Regions from separate parts of the Aestuariirhabdus haliotis genome, predicted to be linked through region 3. Evidence: predicted binding sites of a transcription regulator. Region 3 holds the regulator's gene; each other region holds the start of a gene.
What was found. Region 3 encodes FNR, which switches genes on or off when oxygen is low (the NO sensors DNR and NnrR bind a similar motif). Its sites were predicted from a motif close to TTGATNTANATCAA; they were not measured.
Positions count from the first base shown of each region.

Region 1: a site for FNR is predicted at 1,113-1,126, ahead of MIB40_RS06055 (TIGR01212 family radical SAM protein). Genes of this name have one in related genera too.
Region 2: a site for FNR is predicted at 728-741, ahead of napF (ferredoxin-type protein NapF). Genes of this name have one in related genera too.

Region 1 covers NZ_JAKSDZ010000005.1:68,888-71,156, reverse strand. The annotation lists gene moaA (GTP 3',8-cyclase MoaA) at 1-153, shown strand, start outside; gene MIB40_RS06065 (DUF6316 family protein) at 195-410, opposite strand; gene ubiT (ubiquinone anaerobic biosynthesis accessory factor UbiT) at 542-1,051, opposite strand; gene MIB40_RS06055 (TIGR01212 family radical SAM protein) at 1,197-2,189, shown strand; gene ubiU (ubiquinone anaerobic biosynthesis protein UbiU) at 2,189-2,269, shown strand, end outside.
Region 2 covers NZ_JAKSDZ010000007.1:21,309-23,577, forward strand. The annotation lists gene MIB40_RS07160 (hypothetical protein) at 74-559, opposite strand; gene napF (ferredoxin-type protein NapF) at 907-1,431, shown strand; gene MIB40_RS07170 (chaperone NapD) at 1,418-1,759, shown strand; gene napA (nitrate reductase catalytic subunit NapA) at 1,756-2,269, shown strand, end outside.
Region 3 covers NZ_JAKSDZ010000010.1:24,834-27,102, reverse strand. The annotation lists gene hemN (oxygen-independent coproporphyrinogen III oxidase) at 1-620, shown strand, start outside; gene fnr (fumarate/nitrate reduction transcriptional regulator Fnr) at 771-1,532, shown strand; gene MIB40_RS08770 (adenine phosphoribosyltransferase) at 1,552-2,085, shown strand.

The DNA.
Region 1 (2,269 bases), on a different contig from region 3:
GATTTACGCGCAGTGGTGAGGCGCTATCCGGGGGATATTGAGCGTTTAAAAGCAACCCTGCATGAGGCGATGACCCGCAAACCCGAGCGGCATTACTTCAGTGCCGAGGGCGAGGTTGATATCGTTCGCTTTATGAATATGACAGGTGGATAAGGCTGGCCTCGATGCTTAATCGTTCGCTCAGTGAGCAGACGTTACGGCTGGCTGTTGTCCGGTTGGTTTGCTTCGCGCATAAAGTCATCGTTCCTGTGACGAATATAAATGCACAGATCCCTTTCAGCCTGCAACTGAGAATCGTAAGGGCCTTCCTGTGAGCCTTCCCGGGTCATAAAAAACCAGTCGCCGTTCATGCACAGGAATCTGTCGCTTCGGAACCAGGTCCGCCCTGTTTCGCCAGATCGACCTTCCATAAGAGAGCCTGCCCCCTTTCAGTCACTGTTTCAGATCAGTGTAGTTCCGGGTTTGAAAGGCTGTATGTCTGTATTGAGTGTTTTTTGTTCGCTACTTTTTCTCTATTAGATCACTTGGCTATCTAGGCTTATTAGCGTTGCAGCCGACGCAGGATCTCGGCGGTACCATCCAGGGCTTTACGAAGGTAAGGGGGCAGGGCGTCGAGGTCGATATTATCCATCACGTTTTTCATCTCAAGGCCGATTTCGGTATCGCCTTCAATAACCAGGCGGCGTTGAAAGAAGAGGGTATCCGGATCTTCCTTGCGGCTGGCTAATAATATGAATTCGTACAAATTACCGCTGATGCTGGCATCGGCTTCGGCGTGGGGAATTAGCTGCAAGTGCCCCTGATCCAGCGTGAGATACCAGCTCAGTTGCGCATCGCTAATACTGATGCGCATGCAATGATCTGCTAAGAAATCAAAATCTCCATCGTCCAGAGCTTCCCGGAAAACTTCCTGCAATACTTTGATGATCAAGGTCTTTTGCAGACCAAAGGGCACCAGCGCCGTGCTGCGGGCAGCAAGCACAGGTAGCTGGCGTGCCAGCTCGATGGGCGCCGGAGGGCGCGGTAATCTGTCTAACTGGCTGAGGATCATTGGTCTTTCCATAACAGGGTTAAAGGTATCTCGCAGTGTAGGGAATCGCCTTAGCCGCGCCTTGATGCAAATCAATTGGCGCAAAGCTTCTGTTTGTTAGGCTTGGTGGCTTCTTATGGCCCAACCCTAAAAAGGTTTTCTTCCTATGCAGTTGCCCGATTATGTGAATACCTTTGGGGCAGCTATGCAGCAGAAATATGGTCACAGGGTTCATAAGTTGACGATTAATGCCGACTTTACCTGCCCAAACCGTGACGGAACCAAGGGTATTGGTGGCTGCACTTTTTGCAATAACGCGAGCTTTAGCCCTAACAATTCCCGTTCCCCGTCAGTTACCGAACAGATTGATGCCGGCAAACGAGTGATTCTCAAGCGTACTGGCGCACGTCATTACCTCGCCTATTTTCAAGCTTATACCAACACCTACGCCTCGGTTGAGCACCTCCGCCAACTCTATTGCGAAGCTGTAGGGCACCCTGATGTGATGGGCTTGTCGGTAGGGACCCGGCCCGATTGTGTACCCGATTCGGTGCTGGATTTACTCTGTGAGTACCGTGATCAGGGGTTGGAGGTGTGGCTGGAGTTGGGCTTGCAATCGGCCAATGATCAAAGCCTGGCCAGCGTGAATCGTGGCCATGGTTGGAAGGAATATGAAGAGGCGACTCGTCGGGCTCGAAGCAGAGGGTTGAATGTGTGCACCCATTTGATTGTCGGTATGCCCGGAGAGCAACCCCGCGATAGCCTGCAGTCTTTAAACAGAGTACTGGCTGTGGGCACGGACGGGTTGAAGCTGCACCCCTTGCATGTGGTCAAGGGCACCCAATTGGCGAGGCAGTGGTCACGTGGCGAATACCAGCCGCTGGAGTTTAATCAATATGTGGATACGGCGGTGGCCATGGTGCAGCAAACGCCAGACGAGGTGATCTATCACCGGTTAACCGGAACGGCCTCCAGTGAGTTGTTGCTGGCGCCGGATTGGTGCCAGCAAAAGTGGGCCGTGCTCAACGCTATTCATGATCGATTAGGCGCAGTGGAACCTCGCAAACGATCGATGGCGGTGGCTCCCCAATCTTTTTCACCGTTTGTTTCTACTGCCAGGCCGTATGTAGGTCTGGCAGCCATGCCAGGGAGTTCATGATGGAGCTAGTCTGTCCTGCGGGTAGCTACCCCGCGTTAAAAGCCGCCGTCGATAACGGCGCCGATGCGGTCTACATCGGA
Region 2 (2,269 bases), on a different contig from region 3:
CAGTCCCTATCCTCCCACCTTCCTCAGTGGTCAATGCCGCTACATGGGCGTAGGGGAATAAATGGACTCACCGTTAACCCATACACAACCTGCGCCAGGTCTCCTGCAGTAACCATGCATCATTTTCAGCACGATGTAGCACAACCGATTCCTGGCTGACAATCTCGCCCTTGGTGTGCTTCCATTGCCGTTGCTGCTCTTCGTTAAGCAATGTAGAAACTGAACGCAATTCAAAAGCGGCAGCAAACCCTGCAGCATCAAACAAACGCTGCTGCCAATAAGCATCATAGGGTAAACCATCACAGTAGAGCGTCTGACGAGGTAGCTGTCGATTCAACTCGGCCGCCACATCTTGAACCGAATCCCCTTCATCTTGTAACAATGATCTTGGAATATTGTGGATGGTTGCCGACACCGGATCCCAATCAATCCAGTGAGGTTCAGGTCGAATCAGCCAACCCCGCCGGGAACCATCAGCCAGGACAATACCCACCTCAATAGGGTAGCTGCCTTCGTGCAAACTGGAGGCCTCATAATCAATAAAAAGCGGTACTTGCATGCTTGTCTTCCTGACGGTTCCTCATCAACTGCGTGCGTAGCTGGCATGAATAGAGTAAAACTACTACCCAATGCTCTGCGCGACTATTATAACTGACCGGTAAAAGCCAAAAATCTCCCCAGTTCTGTGACTTGTTGCGGGGTAAAACAGACCAGCCGATCACTCTATATGACCTGGATCAAAACAAACGAAAATGGCCCACATAAAGGCTACAAAACCCAGTGAATACGAGCCGAATAACCTTGATAATTGTCATGTTATTACATTAGACCTTGATATAGTGTCTGCTATAAATATAAGTAGGCTTTTGAAAGATAACGAAAGCCAACCTGATGAGCGAAGTATAGATGTCTACAGCTGTTGACCAGAGTAAACGCTCGTTGCTACGAGGAAAGCGTAGCGCGGTGAGTTTTCCTGTGCGTCCGCCCTGGAGTCAAACAGAGCCGCAGTTCATTGATCTCTGTTCACGCTGTGGTGATTGCCTGCCAAACTGCGAGACCGGCATTCTTGTCAAAGGCGATGGCGGATTTCCCACAGTGGACTTTTCCCGTGGCGAATGCACCTTTTGTCAACATTGTGTTAGCGCCTGCAAAACGGGGGCACTATCTGCCAGCATCACCCCACCCTGGCAGCTTAAGGCACAAATCAACCCGCTATGCCTCACCCATCAACAGGTAGTTTGCCGCAGCTGCGCCGATCAATGCGAAACCCGCGCCATTCGTTTCACACCAGTTAGCGGCGAGGTGGCCAAGCCACTCATAACCGCCGACCTCTGCACGGGTTGTGGGGCATGTTTTGATGTATGCCCAACTCGGGCAATTCAACTCACCAATACAACATCACAAGGAGACAGCCTTCATGCCGGAATCTGATAGTCGCCTAGGCACCATCCCATCCAACCCGGTACCTCAGGATTACCCCCGGGAAAGCTACAACGTGAGTGGGCTGGTGGTTATGTGTCGTCCGTTGAATGTCGACGCCGTCAGCGCAGCACTCAACGCTATGACCGGTGTAGAAGTTCACGCCAGTAACGAGCAGGGAAAGCTAGTCGTTACTGTCGAGGAAATGGCTGGCGAGCAAACCATGATTGATCGCATCACCCTCATACAAAACCAATCAGGAGTCATCAGTGCCTCGCTGGTCTATAACCAGATCGATGCCCAGCAGGACTTGGATAATAACGTGGAGACAACACCATGAAACAAACCCGAAGAGACTTTATAAAAAGCCAGGCGGTGGTCGCCACGGCAGCCGCTGCAGGCGTCAGTTTACCTGCATCAGCTACCAATCTGATTACCAGTTCCAAGGAATCAGAGATCCAGTGGGATAAGGCGCCTTGCCGATTCTGCGGCACCGGCTGTAGTGTATTGGTAGGAACCAAGCAGGGCCGAGTGGTTGCCACCCAAGGCGATCCTGACGCCCCCGTCAACAAGGGCCTGAACTGCATCAAGGGCTACTTCCTGTCCAAGATTATGTACGGCGAGGACCGACTGACCCAGCCACTGCTGCGAATGTCGAACGGCAAGTTCGATAAAGAAGGACAATTTACCCCGATCAGCTGGGATCAAGCCTTTGACATCATGGCCGAGAAGTGGAAGACCGCCCTGGCCAAGGATAAAGAAGCCAACAAGGGTGTGCCCGTTGAGAAGATGACTTCCACCGTCGGCATGTTCGGTTCCGGACAGTGGACTGTCTGGGAAGGCTATGCGG
Region 3 (2,269 bases):
AGCGCCGCATCAATGCGGAGGATTTACCCTCTTCTGCGGAAAAACTGGCGATCATGCAAAGCACCACCGAACGCTTGCTGGACGCCGGTTATGTCTATATTGGTATGGATCATTTCGCGCGTCCGGACGATGAGCTGGCAATCGCCCAGGAGTCCGGAGCCCTGCACCGTAACTTCCAGGGCTACACTACCCATGCTCACTGCGATCTGGTCGGCATGGGCGTATCATCTATCAGTCAGGTGAACGGGGCTTACAGCCAAAACCATGCCGACATCAAGATGTACATGAACCGCATCGAGAACCATCAGTTTGCCATCAAACGCGGTCTGGTCATGAACAAGGATGACTTTATTCGTCAGGCGGTTATTTCCCAACTCATTTGCCATTTTGAGCTGGATTTTGCTGCGGTTGAGCAACGCTGGGATATCAACTTCAAGAATTACTTCGCTGCAGAGCTGGATCAATTAAAACCCATGGCCGAAGACGGTTTGATCACCCTCGATGAACAGGGTATCGAGGTCACTGGTCGAGGCCGCCTGCTGATTCGCAATATTTGCATGCAGTTTGACCATTATCTGGGCCAGGAAAGCAACAAGGGACGCTTTTCGAAGGTTATCTAGCCCTGGCTTGCAAGCATAACGTTCTATGAGTAAATCCTCCCAGAGCACTGTCCACAAAAGTGCATTGCGTGCTCTGTTTGTTTTGTGAGTAATTTCCCCTACAATATGTCGGAATATAATCTGACATATTAAAGGGTCTTGTCCCCGCCTATGAGCTCTAAACTCACCGTGAAGCACGTCAACCATGTCGCCTGCAAGGAATGTAGTCTGAGTTCCCTCTGCCTGCCGATTGCCCTGGCGATGGATGAAATTGATCAACTGGACGACATCATCAAGCGGGGCCGCCCACTAAAAAAGGGTGAACACCTGTTTCTTGAAGGAGATCCCTTCACCTCAATCTACGCCGTGCGTTCCGGGGCTTTGAAAACCTATACCTCAACCAACGAAGGCGAAGAGCAAATCACGGGGTTTCAGCTACCCAGTGAAATCCTCGGTCTAAGCGGTATGGATGGCGACACCTACCCGGTTTCTTCCCAGGCCATGGAAACCACTATGATCTGCGAGATTCCGTTTGAACGCCTCAATGAGCTTTCCGACAAACTGCCCAAGTTACAAAAGCAGTTAATGCTGCTGATGAGCCGCCGCATTCGCGACGACCAACAGATGATGCTATTGCTCAGCAAGAAGAACGCCGATGAGCGTATCGCAACCTTCCTGGTTAACCTGTCTGCACGATTCCGACGCCGCGGCTACTCTTCCCACGCCTTTCGCCTGTCGATGTCTCGCAATGAAATGGGCAACTATCTGGGGCTTGCCGTTGAAACCGTCAGCCGGGTTTTCACCCGTTTTCAGCGTAATGGCCTGATCGAAGCCAACGGCAAGGATATCAACATCATTGATTCCGAACGCTTGTGTGCACTGGCCGGCGGCCGCGTGATCGACAATCCAAAAGATTCCGCTCAATCGTTGTAATTCCGCTTAAGGATCCCGGATGATTTTTGACGAGTACTTTATCAAATCCCTCGTGCGCCCCATTCCAGACTGGCCACAACCCGGGGTTACCTTTCGCGATATCACTCCGCTGTACCTATCTCCCAAAGCGCAAAGAATGGTTGCCGACAGCTTTATACAGCGTTATGTAGAGACCGACATCACTCATATTGCCGCTCTTGATGCCCGTGGCTTTTTGCTCGGTTCGGTTCTGTCCTACGAGCTCAACAAACCCCTGGTGCTCTTTCGCAAGCAAGGCAAACTTCCAGCTGAAACTCTGGAAGAAGCGTACGATATCGAATACGGTCAAGCGGTGCTGGAGGTTCACAAAGACGCCATCCCTGCCGCTGCCAAAGTATTGCTACTGGACGACCTGATAGCTACCGGCGGTACCCTTTGCGCCGCAGCATCGCTGGTCAAGCAGCTTGATGCCACTATTTATGAAGCTGCCGCTATCATTGACTTGCCCGATCTTGGTGGCAGTCAAAAGCTTCAGGATCTCGGTATTCCAACCTATACCCTATGCGCCTTTTAGGCTATCAGCCCCACAAGATTGCGCTATATATTGGGTTCTTGAACACTTAAGGCAACTCTGATTAATTCAGATGAACTCTGGCTTTCAGGCGAATCCGGAATCGCGGCACGTCTTGGCAGTAAGGTCTAGACCTTTCAAATAAGGCGTAACAAAGAGTCTGGGGTCGCCTGAAAGCCCCGTAGGG